4 regions of the Parabacteroides sp. AF21-43 genome follow, and region 1 is predicted to be linked to each of the others. Evidence: riboswitches for the same ligand, from Rfam matches in the RefSeq annotation. Region 1 holds a riboswitch; each other region holds the start of a gene.
What was found. A riboswitch is a leader RNA that binds a small molecule or an ion and turns the genes downstream of it on or off. The one in region 1 is predicted to bind cobalamin.
Positions count from the first base shown of each region.

Region 2: linked by a shared signal. The riboswitch ahead of DWX84_RS03675 (ABC transporter substrate-binding protein) and the one ahead of DWX84_RS20030 (TonB-dependent receptor) in region 1 are both predicted to bind cobalamin.
Region 3: linked by a shared signal. The riboswitch ahead of DWX84_RS00760 (porin family protein) and the one ahead of DWX84_RS20030 (TonB-dependent receptor) in region 1 are both predicted to bind cobalamin.
Region 4: linked by a shared signal. The riboswitch ahead of accC (acetyl-CoA carboxylase biotin carboxylase subunit) and the one ahead of DWX84_RS20030 (TonB-dependent receptor) in region 1 are both predicted to bind cobalamin.

Region 1 is NZ_QTMG01000041.1:9,271-15,445, forward strand. It holds gene DWX84_RS20015 (DUF5074 domain-containing protein) at 1-15, opposite strand, end outside; gene DWX84_RS20020 (cell surface protein) at 12-1,292, opposite strand; gene DWX84_RS20025 (YncE family protein) at 1,302-2,456, opposite strand; gene DWX84_RS20030 (TonB-dependent receptor) at 2,453-4,468, opposite strand; cobalamin riboswitch at 4,521-4,729, opposite strand; gene nrdG (anaerobic ribonucleoside-triphosphate reductase activating protein) at 4,770-5,270, opposite strand; gene DWX84_RS20040 (anaerobic ribonucleoside triphosphate reductase) at 5,283-6,175, opposite strand, start outside.
Region 2 is NZ_QTMG01000003.1:132,106-138,280, reverse strand. It holds gene DWX84_RS03690 (formate--tetrahydrofolate ligase) at 1-866, opposite strand, end outside; gene DWX84_RS03685 (hypothetical protein) at 1,260-1,772, shown strand; gene DWX84_RS03680 (precorrin-2 C(20)-methyltransferase) at 1,821-2,525, opposite strand; cobalamin riboswitch at 2,592-2,791, shown strand; gene DWX84_RS03675 (ABC transporter substrate-binding protein) at 2,854-4,017, shown strand; gene DWX84_RS03670 (iron ABC transporter permease) at 4,027-5,064, shown strand; gene DWX84_RS03665 (ABC transporter ATP-binding protein) at 5,066-6,079, shown strand.
Region 3 is NZ_QTMG01000001.1:170,704-176,878, reverse strand. It holds gene priA (primosomal protein N') at 1-1,018, opposite strand, end outside; gene DWX84_RS00760 (porin family protein) at 1,106-1,714, opposite strand; cobalamin riboswitch at 2,006-2,209, opposite strand; gene coaW (type II pantothenate kinase) at 2,229-3,083, opposite strand; gene scpA (methylmalonyl-CoA mutase) at 3,213-5,360, opposite strand; gene mutA (methylmalonyl-CoA mutase small subunit) at 5,373-6,175, opposite strand, start outside.
Region 4 is NZ_QTMG01000012.1:1,535-7,709, reverse strand. It holds gene DWX84_RS10310 (acyl-CoA carboxylase subunit beta) at 1-1,008, opposite strand, end outside; gene DWX84_RS10305 (biotin/lipoyl-containing protein) at 1,001-1,525, opposite strand; gene accC (acetyl-CoA carboxylase biotin carboxylase subunit) at 1,538-3,049, opposite strand; cobalamin riboswitch at 3,135-3,336, opposite strand; partial or broken gene DWX84_RS22180 (sugar O-acetyltransferase) at 3,813-3,998, shown strand; gene DWX84_RS10285 (RagB/SusD family nutrient uptake outer membrane protein) at 4,395-6,035, shown strand; gene DWX84_RS10280 (hypothetical protein) at 6,038-6,175, shown strand, end outside.

The DNA of each region.
Region 1 (6,175 bases):
AATCGTCTTTTTCATAAGCCTTTTATTTTTAAGATTGCTTGATCATATTGTAATTTCATTTGTTCGCTTACCGGATCGGGTACGATGATGGAAGGGGTGGCGATGTGTAAATCCTGCGCACGGATAATCTCCGTCGAGGTCTCTCCGATCCAACCGCAATATTGGTTTACCGCCGTGTATACCTTGATAAAGTCCACGCCGGGTAATTCCACCTTATTGCCTTCCGCGTCCACGGCCCATTCGATATCGAAGCTGTTCAGATCCTTGTAATCGTTCGGATGGTTATCCACGTATCCCCATGGATACGAATAGAGTACGTAGTATTTACCCGTATCACTCTCGTCCGTAGCGTTATCCTTTAACCGGGTACCGGAGAAAGTCAAGGAATTCTCTTCAATCCATTTCGGATAATAACTTTGCGTATGATATATATTTTTCGCTATATAACCGGTATTGCCTTGATTATCTTTCCATGGTACATAAGTAGCGTCACTCCATTGCTGGCCCATGTCTGGCTCGGGGATCTTGTTGGGATCTGGACGATCATAGGTAATGCGATAATTCTTGATGGTTTCCGGTTTATAGTATTCACTACCGGCCAGTTCGTACCATTCATCGTCCGGTAAGCCGTTCAGGTTCGTGTCGAAAGAGACCATGACAATACCGGGCTCGCAGCTGCCTCCCTTTTTCTCTTGATATTCCGGCAGGTCGGAATAGAAAGAGTTCCCAAGGATCATAAAGTCCTTCTTCCCTTTGACGTTGATGACCGTATGGTCGAAGCCGAAGATAACGTATCCTCCGTATCCTCCGAGGGAGATCATCACGTCATTCGTACCGGAGATATTCTCCTCTACCTTTTTCAGTATGGTTTCTTTCGTATCGCCTTCCTCGTATTCGGGCATCGTATTGACGAACTGACCCGGTGCGGGACAAAAGTCGTATACCTTGGATAGGTAAGGACTGTACTCTATATCCTCCTGCATCACCTCGAAACGAAAATCGTGCTTATAGGGGGTCTCCTTATCGATGATCTCGAAGGTCATCTGATAGGTGCCCGTATCTTTCGCAAGGAAGATATAAGAACGTTCGGTAGATACGAGAGAGTCCGTCCCGTTCCGGTGCAGTGTCCACCGATACTCGTCGCCGGTAAAGGCCGGGCTGAGTAGATAGGTTTTCATGCGGGGCAGATAATAGACATCATCGATACCCAAGCTAACCATCTGTATCTTGTCTTGGGTACAGGATAGAAATGCTAGGAAACCTGAAATGAATAGATATAAAACTTGTCTCATAACGCTGTTCTATTTATAAAGGAAAACCATATGGGCGGGGATATCCCCGGTACGTACGCCCCATTTTCGTATCCCGTTCTTATCGTAGCAATAGAGGGTCCCGCTGGATACGTAATTCTTGGCATCGGTGACGAAGATGTCTTTCGTATAGGGATGGACCATGATCCCGTATGGGATACGAATGTCTTTCTCGCTACCGTCGGTGATAAAGTTCGTGCTGATCACCTCTTTGGTACGGACATCTATGATTCCGTACGAGATGCTGTTACTCTGCGTGTTCACGTTCCATTCCGTACTGTAATAGAAAAGGGAATCTCCGCTGATGCAAAGGTTAGAGCAAGGGATATTCAGGGTATCGGTAACCACCATCTCGTTATATCCTTTTCGTTTTTCCAGTACATACAGGTTGGAATGTACCGTATCGTAATCTCCCCGGGAAGTTACCCATAATTTACCGTATTTGTCCGCACGGATACGATGCAGATTGATCCCTACCGGAATCTTTTGAACTTGCTTGAAACGGTTTAGCTCGATTACGGAAACCGTATTGTCGTACTCCGGGGCACGATATCCTCCGGAATTCGCTACGTAGATATATTCACCCAAAATCTCCAACTCATCCGGTTGGTAACCGACTATGACTTTGGCGTCTACTTTCAGGCTGGTCGTGTCTACCCGGTATACGGCTCCTTGTGGGGCGTTCGGGTCGATTTGCACCGGGCCGACATAAGAGGTTACATAGGCGTTTCCCCGGTAAAAACGGATGTACCGGCAGTTGGGAATGTCTATTTGCGTGATCCGCTCGCAAGTCCGGGCATCCAGTACTTCTACTTTATGGGAACAATTGACTACGACATAAAGCTTGCTTCCGTAAATCTGGATATCGTTGCCTACATCGCCCAGCTCCTTGACCACGTTCGGGTTCCGTTCCGAGTAGAGGTTACGGATATAATAACCGTTCACGTAATCCAGATAATCCAGCGTACATTTATTGCTTCCCATATTCCCTTCGTTCACCAAATACATCCCTTGAGGATTCGCCTCGGGATGGATACCGTCGGAAACCAGCTCGTATTCCGAGGGAACTACGATCTCGATCTTGCGGCAGGATGAAAAAGCGCAACCGATCAGGATACCTATTATATATAATGTATATCTTTTCATATCTCGATGGTTAAAGACACTTTGTAATTTCGCTTCGGCATCGGATAATTCAGGATCACGTCGTAATCTTGGCTTAACAGGTTGTTTACCTCCACGGCGGCCTTGATAAGCCCGAACTTGAATTTCAAATCTTTCGACAAGGAAATATCGCTGGTATACCAAGGTTGCGTATAATTGTATTTGATATTTTCCTGCTGGTTATACCGCTCTCCCACATAGATGAAACTGTAGTTGAGGTTCCATCCCTTGAAGGAGGCTTGCGCGATGGCGGAACCGCTGTGCCAAGGGATATAAGGGATTTGATCTCCGTAATAGGTATCCGAGGGATCCGTGAAGTCTTGGGCCTTTTGATAGGTGTATTGTATTCGTAGCGTGACGAATAAATCTTTTACCGGATTGACGGTCGTTTCCGTGCTGACATCTATGCCTTTGATTTCTACCTTACCTAAATTCAACATAGTCCAACGGAATTGCTGGCCTTTGGGATAAGCGATGATCTTGTCTTTCACCTTGTTGAAATAACCATCCGCCTGTATCTTGAAGCGATAGAAAAGATGGTTCTCCCATGTTTTCGTGTAAGCGAAGCCGGCATCATATTGGGTTACATATTCCGGGTTTAATTTGGAGTTTCCCATATCGGCGTAATATAAATCGTTGAAGGTAGGCATACGGAAGATCCGTTTATAGAAAGCGCGTACATTAAAGTCTTGTTTCTCAAACGGCTTGTAGGAGGCGAATACGGCGGGTGTAAGGATTTGCCGGGCTTCCGGTGTGGGGCCTTCTTTTACACGGTCGTTGATAAAGGTCGCCAGTCCGCTGGCCTGTAATTTTACTTTCCCTAACCGGAGCGCCGTGGCGACCGAAAGGAGGTTGGTGAAGCGTTCCGGGTAAACGAATCCGTACATATCGGCGTTCATCTTGTTCCATTGCAAGTCGTAAGAGGCGGATACATCCCAGTTTGAGAGGATGGAATAGACATTCGCGGAGGATAGGTAAATCTCTCGTTGCTTATACAGGTTATCTACATGAATCAGCTTGTCGTCGTTATTCACATAATGCGTACGGTAGAATGCATATTTCGCGTTCACCTGTGTCTTGAATTTGCTATTGATTTCTTTGATATAGGAGCCTTGCATGAAAGAGTTCGTATCCCATACCCGTTCACCACGTCTCCATACGTTGTTTACGATGGCTCCCGGGATTCCTCGTTCGGAATTGTAGTTGTAGAACTTAAGATTCCAAGTACCGTCGCTCATCTTGCCATAAAGTCCGGCCTCTAGGCGGGTGGCGTTGATATCCCCGTTTTCCCGGACGGCGGTCGTATCGTAAGCGATCTCTCCGGCAGGGTTGATACGGCGGTAACGGAATTTGTATTTACCGCTTCCGCTTAACCATTCGGCGCTGAAAGAGGTGGCTACGTTTTCTGATATCTTATATTCGAACAGCGCCGAGGGGTTGATAACATCGAAAGAACCGACTTTCATCGTGGCACGGATATTCGTTGTTTTTCCATCTTCGAAACGAGGACGACGAGAACGCAGATAAAGCGTACCGGCCGCGCCGAAATCTTTCGCGGATTGGAAGATATCGCTCTTCTGGCCATTGTATAAAGAAATCTCCTCGATATTGTCCAAAGAATACATCCCGAGGTCTACTTGTCCGTTTTGTGCGTTGCTTAATTCGATGCCGTCGTAGAAAACACCCATGTGGTTCGTTCCCATACTTCGGATATTTACGGTCTTGATACCTCCTACGCCCCCATAGTCTTTCAATTGGACACCCGAGAAGTAGCGTAAAGCATCTGCTACCGTGTGACTGTTCAAATTTTGTAATTCTTTCCCCGATAGTTTTTGGGAAGGAATTACCTCTTTAAAGCTGAAACTCCGGGCCGTGACCGTAACTTCGTCCAAGTGCTGGATAGAGTCGAGTTTGCTTTGTCCATGGGACATACCTATCGCCAGCATCGATAATACGCAAGCAAGGTATCCCTTTCTAGCAAAGGATAACACCATTATTTAAAACCTGTTTAGAAAATGATTCGTACCAAGCCGCTCTGTCCTCGCGAGCGACTTCTCCCTAACTGGCAGGTCTTCTGACTGACTCCCATCCCGAAAGCCTTCCCGGCTATATTCTTATATACCAGTGGCGAAAGTGTTTCCAGAATGTTTGAAATAGAGCTTCACAGCAACGGGACTGTTCAGGAATTACACCTGATTCCCTTTTAATCCGTAACCCCGGTTGGGCGAAACGGAACCAATTCGGGACAAAGGTATGAAATCTTGTTAATATCCGGGCTATAATTGGAGAATTTCCTTAAATGAAAGGGTTGTACTTGTATTTCACGACTTCCTTTTTATTTAAAGACGCTTGTACGTCGATCAGCCGTTGGTTGCTGCTTCCCCGGAATAAAAGGCTCTCATCCCGAAGGGTTTGTTTGTAGCGGCCATCTACCAATACGTCGATATAGGACAACAAGGCGGCTTGTGCCGGATTCTTTATCAGGTCCTCGAATTTATATCCTGTGTAGCACCAGATCGTCTTTTGGCTTTTTTCCTTGATTGCCTTGGCTACCTCGGTGAAACCTTCCGGCTGGAACATAGGGTCTCCGCCGCTGAAGGTGACGTTGGCGAATTCGTCGGCCAATACTTTATCCACGATCTCTTCCGTTCTTACTTTCTTCCCTTTATGGATATCCCATGATTCGGGGTTGTGGCAGCCCGGGCATTTGTTCGGGCAACCCGCCGCATAGATGGCGGTCCGGAATCCCGGACCGTCTACGGTGGTATCTTCGATGATATCTATGATAGACAACATGGTAATTGAAAATTAGTTGTGGGTGACACGGTCGTTTAGCTCGGATAGCTTGGCGTTGTTCCAACGGTCGGTGGTTCCTACCAGATAGCCGGTGATGCGTTGAAGTTTGTCCAAGTGTTTGCTGCCGCATTTCGGGCAGGCTTCCAGATTAGGGGTGGAGTTCTCGTAGCCACAATCCAGACAACGGTTACGGTTATGGTTTACGGAACCGTATCCGATATTGTATTTATCCATCATGTCCACGACACGCATGATCGCTTCGGGGTTATGCGTAGCGTCACCATCCATCTCTACGTAGAAGATATGGCCGCCACGAGTCAAATCATGATAAGGAGCTTCTACTTCTGCTTTATGACGGGCACTGCACTTATAATATACCGGAACGTGATTAGAGTTCGTATAATAATCCCGATCCGTGATACCGGGGAGCGATCCGAACTTCTTACGATCTTTTCCCGTGAACTTGCCGGACAAGCCTTCAGCCGGAGTTGCCAGTACGCTATAATTGTGTTGGTATTGCTCCGAGAATTGGTTGGCACGATCCCGGATATACGTAACGATCCTTACGCCTAAGGCTTGCGAATCCTTATCTTCGCCATGATGCTTACCGGTAAGGGCCACCAAACATTCGGCCAGTCCGATAAAGCCGATGCCCAAGGTACCTTGGTTGATAACGGAGGCAATCGAATCGTTAGGCTTCAATTTTTCCGAGCCTAACCATAAGGAAGACATCAACAACGGGAATTGCTTTGCGTAAGCGGTTTTCTGGAACTCCATACGCTCATGCAACTGACGAGCCGTAAGTTCCAGCATATGATCCAGTTTAGCGAAAAATAGGGCGATACGCTCTTCCTTGTTCTCCACTTGCATGCACTCGATAGCCAATCGTACGATATTGATCGTCG
Region 2 (6,175 bases), on a different contig from region 1:
GTAAGAGCCATTTGGGTGGCCAATATGGAATTACATCCATGGGCGATATTAGCGAAAGGACCTCCATGTACAAATGCGGGAGTATTCTCCGTTGTTTGTACTAGGTTCGGCAGTAATGCGTCTTTTAGCAATACGGTAATAGCTCCGGCTATGCCAAGATCATTTACCGTGAAAGGCTTATCTTCGTTTGTATAACCCAATAAAATATTTCCGACACGTCGTTTCAAATCCTCTATATCCGTAGCCAAGCAAAGGATCGCCATGATCTCTGAAGCGGGAGTGATGTCAAATCCGGTCTCGGTAGGGACACCGTTCGCCGAGCCGCCTAGACCCGATACGATGTTACGTAAGCTACGGTCGTTTACGTCAAGAACCCGTTTCCATTTGATCTCCTTTAACCCCTCGCAGGTGTTGCGAGTCTGATAAATATAGTTATCCAATAAAGCGGTAATCATATTGTGGGCGGAAGTAACCGCATGAAAATCCCCTGTAAAATGCAAGTTGATGTTTTCCATAGGAAGCACTTGGGCATATCCACCTCCGGCAGCACCACCTTTCATGCCGAAACACGGGCCAAGAGACGGCTCACGTAAAGCGACCACCGCTTTCTTCCCTATTTTATTCAGACCTAAAGCCAGACCGATCGAAACCGTAGTCTTTCCGATTCCCGCTTTAGTGGGAGTGATAGCGGTCACTAAAATTAAATTATGCTGGTCCATTTGCTTTTTATCGATCAAATGGATAGGAACCTTGGCAATATACCTGCCATAATTTTGTACTTCCTCACGAGGGATACCTAACGTTGTCGCAACTTCCTTAATTTTACGCAAGTCTGTTTCTCTTGCTATCTCAATGTCCGATTTCATGTGCTTTATGTAAGTTTATATAGTTTGAACAAAGTAAATCTAATTTATTATAATAACAAAATGATACGGAACAAGGTTTTCCCCCTTTATGGAATAATAAGATTGTGTTATTTTGATATTTTTGTGCGAAGATGGCGATGATCTTGCTTTTTGTGATAGCTGTTAGGCTTGAAATTAAACTTTTTGTAAAGTGAACTTTGCAAAAATCATACGTTTTGCTTGTCGCACTCTTAAAGAATTATAAAATAGTCTTTAAAATTATCCATCTATGATAATTTGATTAATTTTGTGGTGTCGCAACGATAAAAAGAAAGATAAAATGATTTGAGTGTGATAAATTGAAACAGATAAGAGATTAATAACATTAGCAATATAATATGTAAATTTAAGGTTATGTCAACAGTAAGATTTAGTCAGGTTACATTTGCTACTAAATCGTGGGTAGCAGAAGCATGGGAAAAGATGGTAGTGGAATTGTTTAGCGGCCGTGTCGTAGCGGAAGTCAAACAATTGGATGAAGTATGTGAATCAAAGTGGGAAGTAGAATTGAAGAAGCTTCAAAACGAGGTTCATTCTTTATGTCATCATGCGATCCATCAATTGCTCCCGATAGCCGGCTCTTATCAACAGGCATTACTGGATGACGTTGCCCAAGCCTATACGGTATACGCTCCGGAAGAAGCAGAGTCTATCTTCAACCGGGGAAACCAAGCGATCGAGGATATCAAAGGACATGTATCGGGTATTCGCTACAACGCTTGTAAAATGCGTGAGGCGAACCGTAAAGTAAGCGAGTTGGAAGATATGCACGCAAAAGCGATCATGTATCATAATTCAGTGAAACCTTATATGGATACACTTCGTTTCCATATCGATCAGCTTAAGCATATATTGCATGTAGCGTAATAAGATGGGCTGTCCGGGTTTGGTTACTCTCCGGGCAGCCTTCTTCTTTTAGCGAGGTTGGATAATCAGTAGGGAGAAATAGGGGAAATCCTTGGAATGTATAGTGGTGATATCAGTAGTATAATATTCTTTTCCTGTTCCAACATTCTCGAAATAATGAAAAACCGCCTTATCCGCATACTGCCGGATACAAGTATGAATAGCCTCTTGGCAACCCGGTAATTTCATGATGACGATGATCATTCCATTTTCTATTTTTGCCGAAAGTTCATCGAACGACGCAGTCCCGGGGATTACGTTAATTTGCTCCTCTTGTTTTACGATATGTATCCCGGCCAAGGCACCTGCCGCTATAAATGCCGGAATTCCTGCGATTCGATCGACCGGGATTCCTGCTTCCTCGAATTTATCGTATACATATTGTATAGATGAATAAAAACCAGCGTCTCCCTCGGCGACGATCACGATTTGTTTTCCTTTCAAATATTCAGCTTGGGCATCCAGAAACAATTCGTTATAAGCGTTTAACGCATCTGTCCGTTCCTTACTCATTGGCAAAATAAACGGATGGATCAAGGATTCGTCTACCTCAATAGCTTTCAATATATCCGTCGCCCGAGATATGATTCCATGCTTGCCTTGTGTAGCAGGACAATAGATAATATCAGCCTTTTGTAATGTTTTAAGCCCTTTCAGCGTAATTAATTCCGGATCACCGGGACCTAATGAGACGAAGTGAATAGGATGATTCATGTGTATCTGTTTTTATTTGAAACGCAAAAGTCCTTAAAATTGCGGATGTATACAAATATTCTTACTACTTTTGTCGCTGTAATAGGCTCCGCTTATCTCTTTTTCCGGGAGGCGGATTAAAAGGGAACCGGGTGAGAATCCCGGACAGACCACGCTGCTGTGAACTTCTAAACATTCGGACAATACCTTGGCCACTGGTTTCGTAATCGGGAAGGCGTCCAGAATGGAAGTAAGTCAGAAGACCTGCCGGTTCATAAATAAATGTTGCTGTCCCGTGGAGCAGGACGAGAGTAACTGTCAATGATCAACTGTCAATTAAACAAGGATTATGAATAAGTTTATAGCGGGTGGATGCTTGCTTTTATCGGTATTGACTTTATCATGTACTTCAGGTATCCGTGAAAAAGGAGAAATAGGGAAGACGGCTTCCGTAGAGCAATCCGCATTCTCGCAAGAGCAGGTTAAGCCTTTATACGCCCAAGGATTCAAGCTTACCTATGCGGATCAATATGTCTTGGCTGATATTCAAGATCCTCAAAACGAGGAAAGCACCACGTTTCATTATGCGTTCGTAAAAAGAGGTTCGAAACCCACGGGGATTCCCGTTGATTATACGATGATAGAGCTTCCTATCCGAAGCGTTATCTGTATGACTTCCCTGCAATTATCGAATTTTATTAAATTGGGTGCCTTGGATAAGGTCGTTGGGATTACCAGTACACGGCATTTGTTCAATAAAGAGATGAACGAACGCCTGAAAGAAGGTAAAACCGCAAAGATCGGTATAGAGGGAAATTTCGATAACGAGGTTATCATGAGTATGAATCCTGATTTGATCCTTGTATCGCCATTCAAGCGGGGAGGCTATGAGACGCTGAAAGACGTGGGTATCCCCTTGATTCCCCATTTGGGTTATAAGGAGACTACGCCATTGGGACAAGCTGAATGGATCAAGTTCATAGGCTTGTTGTTAGGGGTAGAGAAAGAGGGCAATGAGCGTTTTGCCGCCATTGAGAAGAGGTATAATGAATTAAAGGAACTTACGGCGGATGGCAAGGTTAAAAAATGTCCGATCGTTTTTAGTGGCGAGTTACGGGGTGGAAACTGGTATGCCGTAGGAGGAAAGAGTTTCTTGGCACAGCTTTTCAAGGATGCCGGCGCTGATTATTTCTTGAAAGACGATGAGCGATCCGGTGGTGTTACATTAGACTTCGAGACGGTCTATAACCAAGCGGACGATGCTGATTTCTGGCGTATCGTGAATAGTTTCCCGGGAACGTTTAGCTATGAGGCATTGAAAGAGCAAGATCCTCGTTATGCGGATTTCCGTGCGTTCCGGGAGAAAGGGATTATCTATTGTAATATGAAGAACACGCCGTTTTATGAGAGTATGCCGACAGAACCGGAGATCGTCCTAGCGGATTTGCTTCATATCTTTCATCCGGATTTATTACCGGATCATGAGCCGGTCTATTATTCTCGACTTAAATAAGGAACGCTGATGAGACATTCAAATACCCTATGGATGCTGGCGATTGTCACGGCTATTTTTGTTCTAATCTTTTTGAATTTGGTGTTGGGGTCAGTCTCTATTCCTCTTCAATCGGTTTGGCATATTATCTGGAATTCAGGAAATGAGCCTATTACATGGCAGAATATTATTTGGAAATCCCGACTACCACAGGCATTGACAGCGTTGGTAGCGGGAGCAGGCTTATCCATCAGCGGCTTACAGATGCAAACCGTTTTCCGTAATCCATTGGCCGGACCTTCGGTCTTAGGTATCAGTTCGGGAGCGAGCATGGGTGTCGCTTTCGTGGTGTTGTTAAGCGGTAGTTTAGGGGGCGTTGCCTTGAGTAAACTTGGTTTTATGGGGGAGATCGCCTTATCGATAGCGGCCGTGATCGGTTCCTTATCCGTGATGGCGCTGATCGTGTATGTTTCCCAAAAGGTAAAAGGAAATGTCACGTTGTTGATTATCGGTGTGATGATCGGTTACGTGGCAAACGCCGTGATCGGTGTACTTAAATTCTTTAGCGTCGAGGAGGATATCCGTGCATACGTGATTTGGGGATTGGGTAGTTTCGCCCGTGTTTCCGGTAATCAGATGACGTTGTTCGTGATTCTTATGACAGTCTTGATCCCTCTCTCGTTCCTGCTTATCAAGACCATGAACTTGATGCTTCTTGGGGATAGCTACGCACGCAATTTGGGACTTAATATCAAGCGGGCCCGTTTGTTGGTTATCACCTCGGCCGGGGTCCTTACGGCGATTGTCACGGCTTATTGCGGACCTATTATCTTCTTGGGGCTAGCCGTTCCGCATTTATGCCGGGCCATATTTCAAACTTCCGACCATCGGATTTTAATGCCTGCGGTCTTATTCGCCGGTGCGGCGTTGGCGTTGATCTGTAATTTGATCGCCCGTATGCCGGGGTTCGAGGGAGCGTTACCTGTCAACTCGGTAACCGCTTTAGTAGGTGCTCCTGTAGTGGCCTCGGTATTATTTAGAAAACGAAAGAATGAATTGAACGAGTAAGATGAAACAAGATACGATTCATATTAACGGACTTTCGATCGGTTACCATTCTAAGAGTAGTACAAAGCTGGTAGCTAAAGGTATACACTCTACGATCTATAGTGGTGAATTAACCTGTTTGCTGGGTGCTAACGGGGTGGGGAAGTCTACTTTATTGCGCACGTTATCGGCTTTCCAACCTAAATTAGATGGGGAAATATTGGTCCTAGGAAAAGATATAGATGCTTATTCCGATAAGGAATTGAGCACCACGATCGGTGTCGTGCTGACCGATAAATGTGAGATCCGGAATATGTTGGTACGGGAATTGGTCGGGATGGGACGTAGCCCGTATACCGGCTTCTGGGGCAAGTTGAGCAAGGATGATAAGCGGATCGTGGAAGAATCCATCGCCCTTGTCCGCATTGAGGAACTAGCATCCCGCATGGTCCATACCTTATCGGATGGAGAACGCCAGAAAGTGATGATCGCTAAGGCGCTCGCTCAGGAGACTCCGGTTATTTACTTGGATGAACCTACCGCATTCCTTGATTTTCCTAGCAAGGTAGAGATTATGCAATTACTCCATCATCTAACCCGGAAAACGAATAAGACGATATTTATGTCCACTCACGATTTGGAACTGGCTCTCCAGATATCGGATAAGATCTGGTTAATGGACAAAGCGAATGGTATCTCTACCGGTACCCCCGAGGATTTGGCATTGAGTGGTCATTTAAGCAATTTCTTCGCCCGGAAAGGGATTGTTTTCGATAAGGATACCGGATTATTCCGTATAGATAATCAATTCTCCCGACAGATCCGCCTCGTTGGACATGGCCAGAAATACGCTATGGTGCGTAAAGCGCTCCAGCGAAACGGAATTTTGGCGAATCGGGAAGTGGAATCGAATATCTGGATTGAGACTGGCGATTTAAAGACCACCCACTTTATCATCCATGAGACTTCCGGCGGTACCTATATCACCCAAACGATAGAAGAATTACTTGCCTATTTTGATACTGAAAAATCATAACTATGAAATTTTCAATTCATAACTATGTTTTTCTTCATTCATAGTTATGAATTTTTTCCATTCAAATCCATTGTTTTAAAGTAAGCTAGCTTCGTC
Region 3 (6,175 bases), on a different contig from region 1:
CGATCTCCGGCAACATATATAAAACCTGCCGCCCCAGCCGCAAGACCTCATGGATCAAACGGACGTATATCTCGGTCTTACCACTGGAAGTCACGCCATGAAGCAAGCAGACCTCCTTCGTCTTGAAAGCCTCATGGATCTCTCCATAGGCTTTCTCTTGCGCCGGACTGAGCGGATTCGGCTCTTGCAAGCGGCAGACAGATACTTGCAAACGACCCACCTCTTTCTCGTAACTCTCCAAGATACCCCGTTTCAGCAGCCCCTCCAATACCGCAGAGGTATAACCACTGCGTTCCAATAGCTCTTTCTTGGAAAGCTCCTTCGATAAAGCGGGATTCAAGGTATGGCTTAAATCCAAGAAGCTGACCAGCAGAAGCTCTTGCTTCTTCGCTCGTTTCAAATCCTCGAACACCGCCTGTAATTTCGTCTCATCCCGGTAAGCCTCGGCCAAACGGATAAACGCCTGTGTCTTGGGAACGAATCCTCGCTTTAGCTCCTCGCTCACCTCGACCGCCCCTTTCACCATCAAGGAAGAGACGATCGGGACAACATTTCGAAGACCGGTCTTCTTCTCCAACTCCGAGATCGTCAATTTCAAAACCCCGCTAAAAGCATCCAGTACCGCTTGCTCGTTCGGGCGCAAGGGGGCGGTGGCCTCGAAATCCTCATTATAAGTAACCGCCGTCTCGCTTTCCAACTTTAAGCCGGAAGGCAAGGCCGCCTTATACACGTCGCCCAGCTTACATATATAATAAGAAGATATCCATTTCCAGAAACGGAGTTGCGGACGGCGGAGCACCGGCGTGGCATCCAGCAAAGCGTAGATCTCCTTCGTCTCAAAATCGGATACCGGTTCCCGGTCGTGTACCTCCATGACGATAGCCGTATAATATCGTTTCTTCCCGAAATGCACGATCACCCGGCAACCGGGAGTCACGGCTCTCTCCAGATCTTCGGGTATCCGATAGGTATAGCTATTCTCCAAAGGAAGGGGAAGTATGACGTCCGCGTATTTCATTCAAACAGGTGTTTCATTACGAGCCCAAAAATAACAAAAAAGGCCGGACTTCTAAAGCCCAGCCTCTCTCATTTTATTTTCACCTATTTAGAACAAGATCGCTGCCGTGATAGACCATCCACGGTTCTTTCCGGCACCGTCGGAGAGGTTCACCTTCTCAATACTATAGTTATCAGTCAGTCCCAGACCATAATTGAAACCCACCTGCAAGTGACTGATCAGCTCCACGCCGGCACCGAAGTTAAGACCTGCGCTGAAATTCTTCGCCTTCACCTGATCCGCTACGGAACCCGGGATATCCCAAAACTTATCACCGCCTACACGGAAACCGATATACGGACCGGCTGCCAGATACGCCTTGACGATCGGTAAGCCGAATTTCCATTTCAAGTTGACCGGAACATCGATATAATCCGTCTTCATCGAAGTCTTCACCCCGCCAGCCGAGGTCGTTTCCAAACCTTTTTGCGAATACAACACTGCCGCATCGATCCCGACACCGACCAACGGTAAGGTCGTCTCGATCATCGGACCCACTTGGAAGCCGGTTACGTTATCCGCTTTCAACACGTCCGAGTTGAAATGAACAGACGATATATTCACACCTCCCTTGATACCGAATTTAAGCTGAGCGTTCGCCGGAAGCGCCATCAACGCTAGCAAGGCAACCATAACAAGTCCCACAATTTTCTTCATATTCATACTTCTTTTGTTAATTACTCGTTGCAAATAAACGCACTTTTCTAATAATAAACAAATATTCTCTATAGAGTGTTCACGGAATACCCCAGTCCTTTAAACGCAAAGAAAGCATGCATCTTACACACGGAGCTCATCCCGTCGGTCAGATTCATGCTTCTTTCCCTAATTATTATGGCAAAATAATTATCCGAAACCATGAGACGACTTGATAAGAAAACCTTGGATAAAGAATAGTAAAAACCGGATACGGTTCTTGCGTTCTCTTCCGGCCTTTCCTCGAAGCCGTCGAAAATATACACGCCTTGCAGGTCTTCTGACTTACTTCCGGTCTTAAGCGCCTTCCCATTCACTTGAATGAACAGTGGCAACAGTATTGCTCAACCCGTTTATGAAGCTTACAGCAGCGGGACTGTCCGGGATTCTCACCCGATTCCCTTTTAATCCCTATCCGGCGATTGCCGAAAGGGAACAAAGCATGTAGCAAAGATACATAAAGTTTTGATGTAGCCTAACACTTTCCACAAAAAATATCCTTATATTCCCGGTTCCTGATATAGCATAAAGCCGCCCCGATAGCCGTGCGATATTCGGCATACTCCGGTATCTTGAAATGGACATCGCACATCTCCTCCAGACGGGGGAAAATATCCGGGCATTGTGGCAAGCGAGTCAGGTTACCGATCAATACGATATTCTTGATATCGCCATTTAACGAGGCGAAAACAGCTCCTTGTCCGATGGTCTGCAAGACCATATGAACGATACCGAGAGCGATATCCTCAACCTTAGCGTTCGCGTCCGCTTTTCCGAAAATAGAGGCTGTCACGTCCAGCGGCAGGCCGGGTAGCGGATGCGGCGTAATATCCCGGATATGCAAGTCGATATCATTCAAGGAACCGTGCTCGGCCAAAGACGCTATTTGGTGAAAGTCATGCGTTTTCAATAATAGCTTAGACAAGCCGAGGATTGTTCCGCCACCGATACCCAATCCCCCGATATGCTCGATCGTGGAGCCTTGTACCTTGACAAAGGAGGTACCCGTTCCCATGCTGACCACCAATAGACTGTCCAGTCCCGTATTATATTGCGCCCCTAGCCCATTCGCAAGGAACTCATCCGTCTTCGCAGTTGGTAAGCCATATAAAGGTTGATCGATATAGGCGCTACCTACACCCGTCAAGATCACTTTCTCTATATTCGAGAGCGAGATGTTATTATCATAAATATACTTACCGAAGGCTCCGAATAAAGAGGTTACCGGATCGGTAGCTTTCACGAACATCGGGTTCTTGATCTTCTTATCCTCCACGCCGACGATCTTGGTCGTGCTACCTCCCACATCTATACCTATAACGATTCCCATGATTCTTTCCCTTTTTAATTGAATAATCGCTACAAAAGTACATAAACCCGCATACAATACTAAAAAAGGCCGGACAAAATCAATTGTCCAGCCTCTCTTTATTTAAAAACCGTAAGGTCTAAACTCTATTTATTCGCCTAACAAGATCTCAAGGATCTGGCAAGCTGCCTTCGATACGGAAGTACCCGGGCCAAAGATAGCGGCAACGCCAGCCTTATACAAGAAGTCATAGTCTTGAGCCGGGATTACACCTCCAGCAATAACGATGATGTCCTCACGACCTAGTTTCTTCAACTCCTCGATAACCTGCGGAACCAACGTCTTATGACCAGCGGCCAAAGAAGAAACGCCCATTACGTGAACGTCGTTCTCCACAGCTTGACGGGCAGCCTCGGCCGGAGTCTGGAACAACGGTCCCATATCTACGTCGAAACCACAGTCCGCATAACCAGTAGCGACAACCTTAGCGCCACGGTCGTGTCCGTCCTGACCCATCTTAGCGATCATGATACGAGGCTGACGGCCTTCTTTCTTAGCGAATTGCTCGCAAAGCTCGCAAGCTTTCTGGAAGTCTGCGTCTTTCTTAGTTTCTGATGAATACACGCCTGAAATAGTTCTAATGATTGCTTTATAACGACCTACAACCACCTCGCAAGCATCGGAGATCTCTCCCAATGACGCACGCAAGCCAGCAGCCTTAACAGCCAACTCTAATAAGTTGCCCTTCTTCGTCTTCACGCACTCCGTGATATCAGCCAAAGCTTTTTGAACAGCGGCTTCGTCACGGTTAGCACGCAACTCCTTCAAAGCGGCGATCTGCTCGTTACGTACGGCTGTATTATCGATCTCAAGGATATCGATCGGATCTTCCTTCGGCAAACGATATTTGTTAACACCAACGATGGTCTGAACACCAGAGTCGATACGAGCCTGTGTACGAGCGGCAGCTTCCTCGATACGCATCTTAGGAAGACCTGTCTCGATGGCTTTCGCCATACCACCCATGCTCTCGATCTCTTGGATCAATGCCCAACCTTTATGTACCAACTCATTCGTCAAAGACTCTACATAGTAAGAACCAGCCCACGGGTCGATCTCCTTACAGATCTTAGTCTCTTCCTGAATGTAAATCTGTGTATTACGAGCGATACGAGCAGAGAAGTCGGTCGGCAAAGCGATCGCCTCATCCAATGCGTTCGTATGCAAAGATTGTGTATGTCCTAATGTAGCGGCCATAGCCTCGATACAAGTACGTCCTACGTTATTGAACGGATCTTGCTCGGTCAATGACCAACCGGAAGTCTGGCTATGTGTACGCAATGCCAATGATTTCGGGTTCTTAGCGCCGAAGCTCTTCACGATCTTCGCCCACAACATACGAGCCGCACGCATCTTGGCGATCTCCATGAAGTGATTTACACCGATAGCCCAGAAGAATGACAAACGGGGAGCGAACGCATCCACATCGATACCGGCGTTGATACCGGCACGAAGATATTCCATACCGTCGCACAACGTATAAGCCATCTCGATATCAGCCGTAGCACCAGCCTCCTGCATATGATAACCGGAGATAGAGATAGAGTTGAACTTCGGCATCTTCTGAGAGGTGTACTCGAAGATATCAGCGATAATCTTCATGGAGAACTCAGGCGGATAGATATAGGTATTACGTACCATGAACTCTTTCAATATATCGTTCTGGATCGTACCGGCCATTTCCTCCAACTTAGCACCTTGCTCCAAACCTGCGTTGATATAGAATGCCAATACCGGAAGCACACCACCATTCATGGTCATGGAAACAGACATCTTGTTCAAAGGAATACCATCGAATAACACTTTCATGTTCTCCAAGGAACAGATAGATACACCCGCTTTACCTACATCACCAACCACACGTTCGTTGTCGGCATCGTAACCACGGTGAGTCGGAAGGTCGAACGCAACGGACAAACCTTTCTGACCGGAAGCCAAGTTACGGCGATAGAAAGCGTTAGACTCCTCAGCGGTAGAGAAACCTGCGTACTGACGGATTGTCCAAGGACGCATAGCGTACATACCGCTGTACGGGCCACGTAGATAAGGAGGCAAACCGGAAGCATAGTTCAAGTGCTCCATACCCTCCAAGTCTTCTTTTGTATATACAGGTTTCACCTCGATATGCTCGGGTGTTTTCCAATTGGGCTCGATGCCATTGGCTTTTGCCCATTCGGCAGCGTTTGTAGCTGCGAATCCGGCATTCTTTATATCTATGTTTTTAAAATCTGGTCTCATAATTGTTTATACTTAAGCGATTCCTAATTTAGCGTTGAATGCTTTCAATGTCTCAAGCACATTGCTCTTTACATTTACGAACTGGTCGATACCTTGAGCCTTCAAGTCGTCCGCGCAAGCAGGAGCTCCGGCTACAACGAATTCGGCACGTCCGGCCAAAGCCTTGTAAGCGGCAGGAGCGAATTCTGCATACTCGTCATCACTAGAGCAAAGAACCACGATCTCGGCACCCGCCTTGACAGCAGCCTCAACACCAGCCTCAACCGTATCGAAGCCTAAGTTATCAATTATCTTATATCCGGCACAAGCGAAGAAGTTAGCGGAGAACTGTGAACGAGCCAAACGCATCGCCAAGTTACCTATCGTCAACATAAATACCTTCGGAGTCTTGCCACTCTTCTCTGTCGTCATACGCAAAGCCTCGAATTCAGAAGCGCCGCGAGAGAAATCTAGAGCCGGGATCGTTGCCTCACCGCAATGACCACCGCCACAACAGCAAGAACCTTTTTCTTGAATCTTATCGGCAGCTACTTCCGTGAAGTTAGGATACTGGTTAGAACCCAACAAGATCTCACGACGGGTAGCAACCGCTTTCTTACGAGCTACATTCGAAGCGTTAACGGCATTTTGGATCTCACCTGCGTTCACGGCAACGGAGAATCCTCCTTTTTCCTCAACCTCCAAGAACAACTTCCAAGCGACATCAGCCAAGGAATTCGTCAATACCTCTACATAATAAGAACCGGCAGACGGGTCAACGACCTTATCCAAGTGGCACTCTTCCTTCAATAATAATTGTTGGTTACGTGCGATAC
Region 4 (6,175 bases), on a different contig from region 1:
ATCCAAGACTCCCGCTAAAAAGGCAGGTTGGTTCCCTACGATACCTATGGTACGGCCTCCCAAACGAGCGAATCCCACTACAATATTGCGAGCGAAATGAGGCATAACCTCGAAAAAGTAATGATTATCCACTATCGGCTCTATAATATCCTTGATGTCATAAGGGACATTAGGATCTTCCGGAATCACATGCTGCAACGACTCTTCTACCCGACGCACATCGTCAGCACAAGCTATAACTGGAGCGTCTTCCATATTATTAGAAGGCAGGAAACTCAGAAGTTCCCGGATACTCATCAAAGTCTCCTCTTCCGTATCACACACAAAATGTGCGACCCCGCTTTTTCCGCTATGTACCTGCGCCCCGCCCAGCTCTTCCTTATCGATCACCTCGTGAGTCACCGCCTTTACGACATCCGGCCCCGTGATAAACATATGACTTTGCTCTTTGACCATAAAAATAAAATCGGTCAAAGCCGGGGAATAACAAGCGCCCCCCGCACAAGGCCCCAAAATAGCCGATAATTGGGGAACGACTCCCGAGGCCATCGTATTTTGGTAAAAGATAGAAGCATAACCAGCCAAGCTATTCACCCCTTCTTGAATCCGGGCACCCCCCGAGTCATTCAAGGCGATGATCGGCGCTCCGTTCTTTAAGGCTAATTGTTGCACTTTCACGATCTTAGCGGCATTCGTGGCACTCAAGGTCCCACCGTATGCGGTAAAATCATAAGCGTAAACAAATACCAAACGACCATCGATCTTTCCATAACCACTTACCATTCCATCACCGGGAATCTTATTCTTATCCATCCCGAAGTTTGTACACCGATGCACCACGAATTTATCCAGCTCATTGAAAGTCCCTTTATCCAACAGCATCTCGATTCGTTCACGGGCGGTCATACGCCCGCAAGCATGTTGTTTCTCAATGCGATTCAATCCTCCTCCCAACGAGGCCTCTTTATTCAAAGCCTCAAAATCTTTATATAATTGCTCGTTATTCATATGAATCATCTTTTAATAGGTCTAAAGTCATAAGCACTTGATTGTTATCAACGGAATCTCCCTCGGATACCAATATATCTTTTACCACGCATGCTGAGCTTACCTTATAGTTACTCTGCATCTTCATCGCCTCAAGTACGACCACGGTATCCCCCGTTTCCAAGCGATCTCCTTTCCGCACAGGTATTTTCACGACTTTACCCGGCATCGGGGCGACAATCTTGTCATCTTGCTTCTCTTCCGCACTTTTACGCATACGCAAATATTTCTTTTGGGTATCTACGATATCCACATGATAGGAACGGTAGAACATATTCACGTCATAACTCCGATGATCTTCTCCGGAGATGATCTCCGCGTTAAATGAGTTCCCATCGTGCAAGACAGAACAACTGCCGTTCTCCGTCATCACGATATCCACATCATACGGCTTCCCGTCGATAGAAAGCCGGACTTTATTCCCTTCTTTACTGACCAATGTCACATCGGCCACACGATTTCCGATATGTATTTCCATAACCAATACCCGTTAAATCCGTAAGACACCTTTTTGTAAACCAAACTCCCGCCAACGGCTGATAGGACGTGTATCCACCAATTGGGTAGAAGTATTTTCCTCTAAATTCATCAAATAATCCATATAAGCGGCGATCATGGCGATATTCTCGATTTCCTCGTTATTACCGTTAGACCGTTGTAGCATCCGGGCATTCTTAGCGATAAATAATGTATTATATTCCCCTTTCACGAAATCAGGATTATGCATGATACGTTTCAAATAACTGAGGTTCGTCTTTAAGCCCGTGATTTTATATTCATATAGAACCCGGCGCATACGCTCGATCGCATACGCACGTGTCGTTGCCCATACGATTAATTTACCGATCATAGGGTCATAATAGACCGGAATCTCATACCCTTCATATACATAGCTATCGATACGTACCCCGATACCATTCGGTTCCGTTAATTGCCGGATAATACCCGGGGAAGGCATGAAATTATTTTCCGTATCCTCCGCACAGATCCGGCACTCGATGGCATGTCCTCGTTGGAAAAGATCTTCTTGACGAAGATGCAAAACCTCATTATTGGCGATACGGATTTGTTCCTTTACCAAATCCACCCCTACCACTTCTTCCGTGATAGGATGCTCTACTTGTAGCCGGGTATTCATTTCCAAAAAATAAAAATGGCGGTCCTTATCTACAAGGAACTCTATCGTTCCCGCTCCGGAATAATGAACCGCTTTAGCCGCAGCCACAGCCTTTTCCCCCATTTCTTTACGTAAGTCCGCTGTTAGGAATGGAGACGGGCTTTCCTCTACTATTTTCTGGTTACGACGTTGAACCGAACATTCCCGGTCAAATAGATGAATGACATTACCATGGTTATCTCCCAATATCTGGAATTCTATATGATGCGGCTCCTCTACGAATTTCTCTATATATACCGTATCATCACCAAATGAGGACAACGATTCTGAACGAGCCGTATGATAAGCCTCGACAACCTCGCCCTTCTCATGTATCAGGCGCATCCCTTTTCCTCCACCTCCCATAGAAGCTTTCAGCATAACAGGGAAACCAATTTCTTCGCAAACCCGAAGCGCTTCTTCCGCACTTTGCAACGGTTGCTCCGTACCGGGAACCACAGGAACCTCTGCGGCGATCATGCGTTTGCGTGCGGCGATCTTATCTCCCATCGCTTCCATCGTCTCCGCTGACGGGCCGATAAATATCAATCCTTCTTGCTTACAACGGCGTGCGAAGTCCGCGTTCTCCGACAAGAAACCATAACCGGGATGTATCGCATCGGCATGGTGCCGTTTCGCCGCAGCGATCAGATTGTCTATATTCAAATAACTTTCCTTGGAAGCCGCCGGGCCTATCAAGGCTGCCTCATCCGCATACATTACATGCCGAGCGGTACGATCGGTCTCCGAATATACGGCAACAGTGCGAATCCCCATCTCCTTACATGAGCGCATCACACGGATAGCGATCTCACCTCGATTCGCAACAAGCACTTTACGGATCATGTCGCCACGAGGACATAAATTCTCCATAAATCATTAACTATTGATTCTTATTCTTTTCGTACTGCTTTCCTAATCCCTCGAGCAAAAACAGCCTTTAATGAATGGCAGGTCTTCTGACTGACTCCCATCTTGAGGCCTTCCCGGTCGCTAGAACCAGTGGCGATAGTGTTGTTTCAAGATGTTCTTCGGAGCTTCACAGCAGCGGGACTGTCCGGGATTCACACCCGATTCCCTTTTAATCCACATACCCGAATGGTATATGCGGAACCGATTCGGGGGCAAAGATAGTATTTTTTATTTAACTATCCACTTCAGCCAGGCCGGAATATACGGAATACACGGATCCCAAGTAAAATTCCGTACAATAAGCTCACAAGAGAAGCTTATGCATAAAGCATTAAAAATCAACATTAAAAAAACAGGATAATCTTTCTGCGAAAACACATACATGTTTTTGAAAAAAGTCGTACGTGTTTTCTGGAAAGGTCGTACGTGTTTTCCTGAATCCTTCCACCGAAAACAATAGCGCATGCTAAAATTTACAAGAAGCTCCACTTAAATGAGATGTTAAATGAAAAAGCCTTACTTTTTGTAGAGTCAACAGGCAAGTACAGTTTTTATACATTTCGTTTGTTCGTGTTCTCAGCTATTTTGTGTAACTTTGCGTATGCTTGAAGGCATATCAATTTGAAGCTGCCTATTCTTGCTTGCGTTACCTTGTCGTAATAATTGGCTCAAACAAAGAGTAAGGCTCAACAATGACAAGAACTGTACGTTCCTCGATAATAACAATATCATTATCGGTAACAACGTGATGATAGCCCCCGATGTGAAAATATATACCGCAACTCATTCCGTTCAACTTGCGGAAAGGATGCCGGAAAGGACACATCCCGGAGCGTCCATCTGCGACACAATTGCCCGACCCGTCCTTATAGAAGATGGTGTATAGATAGGAGGCGGCTCTATAATCCTTCCGGGTGTGTCCCTTACTTGAACGACATTTTCTTATTATCGATTAAATATTTCATTCTTCCAAGAAATATTCCGACCTTTGGCATTGTATTGAGAAAATAACGTAGAAGCGTTTCGATATTATCCCGTATTTGGAATCTGGACAATTCTAATGAGTTGGGATAATAGACCAAATGGCTCCTGCGCTTGTGTTTGTTATATACCTCCCTTATGGGAAGACATATATCGACATAGGGCGCGGGATCATTGTGCCATTATCAACTCGTAGGCAGTCCAGAGCCCCAAATACGGTAATAGCCGATGGTCCCCGCTTTTTTATTAATATCGTTCAGCCGAAGGGACAGGTTGACAACTTAAATCAAATGCAATCATGAACAAATGGTTACTTGGGGTAGCAATGTTATTAAGCAGCCTGTTTTCTTACGCCCAATCACCACAGGCAATGAACTTCCAAGCGGTAGCACGAAATGCCGGAGGCAATCCTATATCAGACAAGGAAGTCGGAATTAAAATAGAAATCGTACAAGGGAGCGCATCCGGTACAACCGTTTATGGAGAAACGCACCATACAACGACAGCCAAGAATGGGGTAGTCAATCTACAAATCGGAAACGGAACAGCGATAAACGGTATCTTCACCGAGATTGATTGGAGCCAATCCCCCTATTACCTTCGGATCAGCATGGACACAGATGGAGGGGGCAATTATAAGGAGATGTCAACGTCACAAATGCTCTCCGTTCCGTATGCGCTGTATGCGGAGAGAGCGGGAACGGTAGGAAGCGAAACCGAGAAGAAGCATGATTTTTGGGTATTACCAAATGATAACAACAGCGCTATGATTTTAACAGGGAAAGCATCCCTTTCCTCAACGCTTTACAATCCCACAAGCAGTAATTTTTTCGTGAAATATCTAGATGATACAGACCAAGAGGTAACTATGGAAATCCTTGGATTACCATCCGACATTTCATTTAATAACGATTGCGGCTTAAAATCCGGACCATTCGGTAGACTTTTAACACTAAGTATTCTTCCCCCGAAGCAATATACTCCAGAAGCTCACTATTCATGTACTATAGTCTTCAAAAACAAATATAATGAAACCAAAAGCTATCCATTCATATATGAAGTAAGAGAAACCGGGGTTTATCCTGAAAGTCATTGGAAAACAGACGATGATATTTTAGCATCTATTGCTACCATAATCGATCCTAATTCTGACAGTCCCTGGGATGATTATAACCTTCTAAATACAGAAATCGATATTGATTTCATGAACAAGAGATCTCCGGATATCACAACTCCTTTTAATGAATTTGAGAATAAGACATATACACCTAATTCTGGAGGTATGCTAACAAGTCTATGGCAGATACCTTATGAAACAATCAATCGATGTAACAATCTATTGGAAGGCCTTGCCCAAAACACAAGTTCAGATATCACCGAAAACGTAAAGACCAATGCCATCAAGCAAGCCAAAGCCATCCGAGCTTATGCTCATTTGATGTTGACCTCTTGGTTCGGGCGTGTCCCCTTAGTACTGAAAACCTTGTCCTTTTCAGAATCTGCTAACGTTACCCAATCAGATCGTTCAGACGTTCTTGATGCCATAATCACAGACTTCACAGAAGCACAAGGAGTCTCTTCATTATCGAAAGAAGGAGAGCTAACCGCCAAAGATATCCAAATCCTGCTCTATGAGGCCCAGTTATTAAAAGGGAATTGGCAAGCAGCTTCTGCCATTCAAGCGAAAAGCGGCATCTTGGCTTTCATCAAGAAGATCGCAGACTGGAAGTTGAATCCAACGGCACAAATCACCGAGGCTTCCTTGATGGAAGAATATATGAACAACTATCATTCGACTTACAAACGAGGCAATCTCTATCTGAATATATTAAACTATAGCGCAAAATATTTCAATATGGATGCTTACAAAGCCCTATTGCCCATACCACAAGAAGAAATGGATAGAAATCCCAACCTGACACAAAACGGAGGTTATTAATCATGAAGAAACTCATATTCGTATTCATAGCCATCTGCGGCTTGAACCATGCGTATGCGCAAAGCCTCACCGGAGGCAGTCTCTCTTCTTGTCTCATCGAAGCAGAAGAGATGACAGCCGTCCTTGGGGAAACGATCGTG